Regions from separate parts of the Micromonospora sp. CA-248089 genome, predicted to be linked through region 1. Evidence: riboswitches for the same ligand, from Rfam matches in the RefSeq annotation. Region 1 holds a riboswitch; each other region holds the start of a gene.
The links. Region 1 has a riboswitch for cobalamin ahead of metE (5-methyltetrahydropteroyltriglutamate--homocysteine S-methyltransferase). Riboswitches for the same ligand answer to the same signal wherever they lie in the genome.
Positions count from the first base shown of each region.

Region 2: another riboswitch for cobalamin. It lies ahead of ACQP26_RS12935 (ribonucleoside-diphosphate reductase subunit alpha); the one in region 1 lies ahead of metE (5-methyltetrahydropteroyltriglutamate--homocysteine S-methyltransferase).
Region 3: another riboswitch for cobalamin. It lies ahead of ACQP26_RS12955 (acyl-CoA thioesterase); the one in region 1 lies ahead of metE (5-methyltetrahydropteroyltriglutamate--homocysteine S-methyltransferase).

Region 1 is NZ_CP192016.1:4,111,317-4,113,572, reverse strand. Features, by position in the region: gene ACQP26_RS19350 (beta-1,3-glucanase family protein) at 1-753, shown strand, start outside; cobalamin riboswitch at 960-1,177, shown strand; gene metE (5-methyltetrahydropteroyltriglutamate--homocysteine S-methyltransferase) at 1,294-2,256, shown strand, end outside.
Region 2 is NZ_CP192016.1:2,734,483-2,736,738, forward strand. Features, by position in the region: gene ACQP26_RS12935 (ribonucleoside-diphosphate reductase subunit alpha) at 1-1,180, opposite strand, end outside; cobalamin riboswitch at 1,296-1,512, opposite strand; gene ACQP26_RS12940 (PrsW family intramembrane metalloprotease) at 1,632-2,256, shown strand, end outside.
Region 3 is NZ_CP192016.1:2,737,035-2,739,290, forward strand. Features, by position in the region: gene ACQP26_RS12945 (LysE family translocator) at 1-185, opposite strand, end outside; gene ACQP26_RS12950 (LysE family translocator) at 206-565, opposite strand; gene ACQP26_RS12955 (acyl-CoA thioesterase) at 569-1,081, opposite strand; cobalamin riboswitch at 1,213-1,420, opposite strand; gene ACQP26_RS12960 (DM13 domain-containing protein) at 1,451-2,017, opposite strand; gene ACQP26_RS12965 (response regulator transcription factor) at 2,119-2,256, shown strand, end outside.

The DNA of each region.
Region 1 (2,256 bases):
GGCAGCGGCCAGGTGGTCGCCTCCTTCAACCGGCCCTCCTCGGCCAGCGTCTGGGGCTGCGACGGCGACCTGCCCGCGCCGAACGACCAGGTGGTCGGCCCGATCTCGCGCACGCTCTGCGCCGCCCTCAACCGGGGCACGCTCGGCACCGTCGACACCCAGCCCAGCACGAACGCCGCCGACTTCTACCGCAGCAACCCCACCAACCAGTACGCCCGCCTGATCCACGCCAACATGACCGACGGCCGGGCGTACGCGTTCGCCTTCGACGACGTCGGCGGATTCGAGTCACTGGTGCACGACGGCGACCCCCGTTCGGCCGGACTGATCCTCAGCCCGTTCACCGGCGGTGGGGGCGGCAACCCGACCACCGGGGTGCCCGTGGTCAGCAACTGGAACAACAAGTGCATCGACGTGCCGAGCTCCAACTTCGTCGACCGCGTGCCGCTGCAGATGTGGAACTGCAACAACACCAACGCGCAGAAGTGGACGTTCAGCGGCACTGCCCTGAAGAGCCAGAACGACAAGTGCATGGACGTCGACGCCGGGTCCACCGCCAACGGGGCGGTGGTGCAGCTCTATACCTGCAACGGCACCGGCGCTCAGCAGTTCACCCTGAACGCGGCCGGAGACCTGGTCAACCTTCAGGCCAACAAGTGCGTCGACATCAAGGACCGGAACGGCAACGACGGCGCGAGGCTCCAGCTCTGGGACTGCACGGGCACGGCCAGCCAGAAGTGGCGCAAGGGCTGACCGGCCCTGCGACGGGGGCGGGGGCCGACCGCGAGTCGCTCCCGCCACCGGCAGGCCGGCGGACGACGAGTCAGGCGCCGGGCGAGCCGGCGGAGGCCGTTCTCCGCTCCGCTCGGGCCCTCTCGTCGCACGCAGGCACCTCGCTGCCGCGACGGCTCGCCGTCCCGCAGGGCGGACGCGCCGACCACGTCGGCTCACCGCCCCATACGATGGACAACGGTGCTGGTTCGCCGTGCCCGTGAAGGGTGCGGCGTCGTAAGAGGGAACCCGGTGTGAGTCCGGGACTGCCCCGCAGCGGTGAGTGGGAACGACAGCCGTCATCGAAGCACTGGACCGTGAGGTCTGGGAAGCGACGGCCAGTAGGTGACCGGATGGACCGGTCGCGCCCGCGAGTCCGAAGACCTGCCCGCACTGCGCACACCGTCCGGTGTGCGCCGCCGACGGTCGCTCGGGACGGCCGGTGCGGAAGCCGGTACGCCGCCTGTACCCCTTCCCTCCCTGCCCCGATCGGCCTCGTGTGCTTCGAGGGAAGGGATCTCCATGAGTACCGCATTCGGTCAGAGCACCGTGCTGGGCTATCCGCGTATCGGGGGCAACCGGCAACTCAAGAAGGCCGTCGAGGCCTACTGGGCGGGTCGGATCGACGCCGAGGAGTTGGCGGCGACCTCTGCCGTGCTGCGGGCGGAGGTCTGGCAGACGCTGCGCGACGCGCGCCTGGACGCGATCCCGTCCAACACGTTCTCCTACTACGACCACGTCCTGGACACGGCCGTCGCCGTCGGCGCGATCCCACACCGGTTCGCCCGTCTCGGCCTCGGCGATCTCGACACCTACTTCGCCATGGCCCGGGGTGTCGACGCCGAGCCGGCGCTCGAACTGACGAAGTGGTTCGACACCAACTACCACTACCTGGTTCCCGAGATCGGCTCCGACACCGCCTTCGCGGCGAATCCCGACAAGGCGCTGCGCGAGTACCGCGAGGCCCGCGAGCTGGGAATCGACACCCGGCCGGTGCTGGTCGGTCCGGCCACATTCCTGCTGCTGGCCAAGCCCACCGAGGCGGGCGGCGATCCGCTCGACCGGTTGACCGACCTGGTCGACGTGTACGCCGACATCCTGCGATCCCTCGCCGCGGCGGGCGTGCGATGGGTGCAACTGGACGAACCCGCCTACGTCGCCGACCGGAGCACCGCCGAGATCGACGCGCTGCGGGAGGCGTACACCCGGCTCGGCGCGGTGGAACAGCGGCCGGCGATTTTCGTCGCCACCTACTTCGGCGAGATCGGTGACGCGCTGCCCGCCCTGCTCGACACGCCGGTCGAAGCGGTTGGTGTGGATCTGGTGGCCGGGCCCGGCAACCTGCGGCGGCTGGCCGGTGCGGGCCCGTTGCGCGGCAAGACGATCGTCGCGGGCCTCGTCGACGGCCGCAACGTCTGGCGTACCGACCTGCGCGCCGCCGTGGCGGCTGGTGCCGCTGTCACCGCCCTCGCCGACCACGTCACC
Region 2 (2,256 bases), 1.4 Mb from region 1:
GCACCGCGTTCTTCTCCGCCGCCCGGTACGCGGCGTCGAACGCCTCGCCGTACAGGTCGGGCAGTTCCGGGGCGTCCGAGGGGTCGACCAGCGACCACTCGCCGTCGGCCTCGACCCGGCGCATGAACTCGTCCGGGATCCAGTTGGCCAGGTTGAGGTTGTGCGTACGCCGGGACTCCTCGCCGGTGTTGTCCCGCAGCTCCAGGAACTCCTCCACGTCCGGGTGCCACGGCTCCAGGTATACGCAGGCCGCGCCCTTGCGCCGGCCGCCCTGGTTGACCGCCGCCACTCCGGCGTCGAGTGTCTTGAGGAACGGCACGATGCCGTTGGACCGCCCGTTGGTGCCCCGGATCAGCGCGCCCCGGCCGCGCACCCGCGACCAGGCGATGCCGATGCCGCCGGAGAACTTCGACAGCTTCGCCACCTGGTGGTACCGCTCGTAGATCGAGTCCAGCTCGTCGCGCGGCGAGTCGACCAGGAAGCACGACGACATCTGGGTGTGCCGGGTGCCGGAGTTGAACAGCGTGGGGGAGCTGGGCAGGTAGGCCAGGCTGGACATCAGCCGGTAGAACCCGACCGCCTCGCCGGGGGTGCGGGACAGCCCGCAGGCCACCCGCAGCAGCCAGTACTGCGGCGTCTCCACCACCAGCCGCGTCTGCGGGTGCCGCAGCAGGTAGCGGTCCGCCACGGTACGCAGTCCGAAGTACTCGAACCGCCGGTCACCGTCCGGGTCCACGGCGTCGTCGAGCTTGCGGGCGTGCCGGGCCACGAACTCGGCCGTCTCGTCGCCGATCAGCCCCAGCCCGTGGGCGTACGCGATCGACTGGCTGAAGCTCGCCACGCCCTGGCCGCGGACCTCCTTGTCCACGTACGCGGCCAGCAGCCGCGCCGCCAGCTTCGAGTACTGCGGCTCCTCGCCGATCAGCTCCGCCGCGGTCTGGATCGACAACCGGTCCAGCTCGGCGGTGGTCGCCCCGTCGTAGAGCCCGCTGATCGTCTTCGTGGCCACCCGCAGCGGGTCCACCTCGTCCAGGTCGGCGACCCAGCGCTCGACCGCCCGCACGATCTTGTTGACGTCCACCGGCTCGGTGTCGCCGTCCCGCTTGCGTACCCGCATCGCGAGCCGGCGGGGCTCGGACCCGCCGCCGGTGGACGGGGGACTCTCCTGCACGACCGTCATGACCTCTCCTCGCTGTCACCGTCTGGAGACGGCGGGAGACGCCAACGGGCGCGGCGCAGGGCCGGCCCGGCTGCTGGCGTCGGTCGTCCCGCGCGACCTCCGACCGCCGTACGCGGAGGCGCACGGCGCGCTGGCAGGTCTTCGGACTCGTGGGCCCGACCGGGGTCGCCGGTCGCCTACCGGCCGTCGCTTCCCAGGCCGGTGGCCCAGTGCTGTTGACGGCTGTCGTTCCCACTCACCGCTGCGGGGCAGTCCCGGATTCCCACCGGGTTCCCTCTTGCCTCGGCCCCGCCCGTGAGGACTCGGCCGAACCAGCTGCGGCACCACCATATATGGCGGTGAGGGCGGTTGGGCAACACCAGATGTCGTGTCGGGCGTGTCGGATGGATCTCGCTGTCCACAGTGCCTACCCCCGATGCCGGCGCTCGCCGCCGGGCGCGATACTCGGCGTATGGGGAATACCGGACGCCGCTGGGCGTGGGTGGCGGTCCTGCTCGTCGGCGTCGGGCTCCACCTGCTGGTGCTGGAGACACTGGCCGGCACCGGCACCGGCACCGGCACCGTCACGTTCGTGCCGGCGCTGATCCTGCTCGGCGCGTCCGTCGCCCCGGCCACGTTCCTGGCCTTCGCCCAGAGCCTCCCGGGCCGCCGCCCCGTCCCCGGTTCCGTCGTCGGCGTCGCCGCGCTGCTCGGCGGCGTGATCGGCGTGGTCGCGGCGGGCTGGCTGGAGTACGACGCGCTGCACCGGCTCGGCGTCCTGCCGATGGCGCTCGTCGGCCTGGCCGAGGAGACCGCGAAGCTGATCGTGCCGGCCGGCATCCTGCTGCTGTGGCACCGGCACCGGTCACCGGCGGAAGGGCTGGTGATCGGCGTGGCCTCCGGCGCCGGGTTCGCCGCGTTGGAAACCATGGGCTACGCGTTCGCCGCGTTCGTCGGATCGCAGGGCAACCTCGGCGAGGTCGAGCAGACGCTGCTGGTACGCGGCCTCACCGCGCCCGCCGCGCACCTGGCCTGGACCGGGCTGACCGCCGCCGCGTTGTTCGCGTTCGCCGCCGCGCCCGGCGGCCGGAAGCTGG
Region 3 (2,256 bases), 1.4 Mb from region 1:
ACCCGCCGCGACCAGCGGCTGTCGCCCCACCGGCGGGCGAACCGCCCGGCGCCCACGCCGAGCGCCAGGTCCACGGTGAGCTGCACCGCGACGAACAGCACGCCGAGCAGCACCAGCTGCGCCGCGACCGGGCCCGCCTCGGGCCGGACGAACTGCGGCAGGAACGCCACGCTGAACAGGATCATCTTCGGGTTGAGCAGGTTCGTCAGCAGCCCGCGCCGGAACGCCCGGCCGCCCCCGCCGTCCGGCCGGTCGGCGGCGGCGCCGGCCGGCCGGCGCCGCGCAGCGCCCGCAGACCCAGCACGATCAGGTACGCCGCGCCCGCCCACCGGATCGCGGTGAACAGCACCGGGGACGCGGCGATGACGGTGGCGAGCCCGGCCACCACGGCGGCGACGTGCACCGCCTCCCCGGCGGCGACGCCGAGCGCGGCCACCGCGCCCGCCCGCGCGCCGTACCGGGTGGCGTTCGCGAGCACGAACATCATGTCCGGCCCCGGGGTGAGCATGAGCACCACGATCGCGGCCAGGTAGCCCGCGAGCGTGGCGGCGGAGAGTCCGAGCACCGCTCAGCCCTCCCCGGCGCCGTCGAGCAGGGCCCGGCGCAGCGCCAGCCGGTGTTCGCGCCGGATCTGCGCCTCCCGGTAGCGCCGCCGGTCGCCGTCGGTCTCGGTGCGCAGCGGCGGCACCGGCCGGGGCTGGCCGTCGTCGTCCACCGCCACCATCACCAGGTGCGCGGTCGCCACGTCCACCGGCGGCACCGCGCGGTCCCACCGATCCGCGCTGACCTTCACCGCCACCTCCATCGAGCTGCGGCCGGCCCAGGTGATCCGGGCGTCGACGTGCACCACGTCCCCGACGCGCACGGCGCGCAGGAACGCGGTCTCGTCGATGGCGGCGGTGACGGCCGGACCGTCGGAGTGGCGGGCGGCGACCACCCCGGCGACCGAGTCGATCAGGTTGAGGATGCGCCCGCCGTGGACCGTGCCCATCAGGTTGGTGTGGTGCTGGTCCATGATCTGCGACAGGGTCAGGTGCGAGGCCGACGGTGGTCGGCCGGTGAGCGTGATGGTGTCGGGCACAGTGCGGTTCCGTCCTCGCAGAAGCGGACCGCCGACCGGCCGGGGTGTGCACGTCGAGGGCACGCCGACGGCGTACCGCGCGGCGTGTCACCCGCCCGACCCACCCGCGAGGTCGACGGCGGCGCGCACCGGTGGTACGCGCGACGCGGGCAGGTCTTCGGACTCGCGGGCGTGACACGAGGTCGCCTACTGGCCGTCGCTTCCCAGGCCGGTGGCCCAGTGCTGTTGACGGCGGTCGTTCCCACTCACCGCTGCGGGGCAGTCCCGGACTTACACCGGGTTCCCTCTTACGACACCCGGCCGTCGCCGACCGGGTGAACCAGCGCTTCCCGCAGCGTAGCCCAGCGTCCGGGGCCGGCGGCACAGGCGTCAGGCCGGCGCCGATCCCGTCACAGCGGCCAGCGGCGCCGCGCCGAACGACACCGCGAACCGCTTGCACCAGATCGACACGCTGCGCAGCCCGTCCAGGTCCACCGACGCCGGGATGTCGTACACCTGGTCGCCGATGTTGCCCTTGAGCCGGCCCAGCTCGACCCAGCGGCCGTCGTCGAACACCTGCCAGCCCGCCCGGCCGGGCAGCACCTTCCGGTCGGTGAGCCAGACCCGCAGGTCCGGACCGTCCGACGTGTCCAGTCCGCGCAGGAGCAGCTGGCGGCGGCCGTCGGCGAGACGGACCAGCTGCGCCCGGCCCGACGTGTCGTGTTCGTGCGTGACGAAGTCCCCGGCGGCGAGGACCACGTCGGCGGGCGGTGCGACGGTCGGCGGCGGGCCGCTCGTGCCGGCCGGCTGCGGCTGCGGTTCCGTCACCGACGGCAGCGCCTCGCGTACCTCACGGTCGGTCACCAGCCGCCACGGCTGGAACAGGTACAGACCCACCGCGAGACCGGTGACGGCCACGACGGCGAGCCCCGCCAACACCACACGTCTTCTGCCCATGCTCCGACGGTAGGCCCGGACCCGCCGCAAAGATCTTTCCGTCCGCTTACGGGTCGACCGCGGGCCGCCGTGCCGGGACGCCGGTGGGTAGCGTCTGGCGCATGGGGCGCTACGTGCTCGTCGTCGACGACGACCGGACGGTGAGCGACGTCGTCCGGCGGTATCTGGAACAGGATGGCTGCCGGGTCCGGCTGTCCTTCGACGGGGCCGACGCGCTCGCCGCCGCCGAGCAGGAGCCG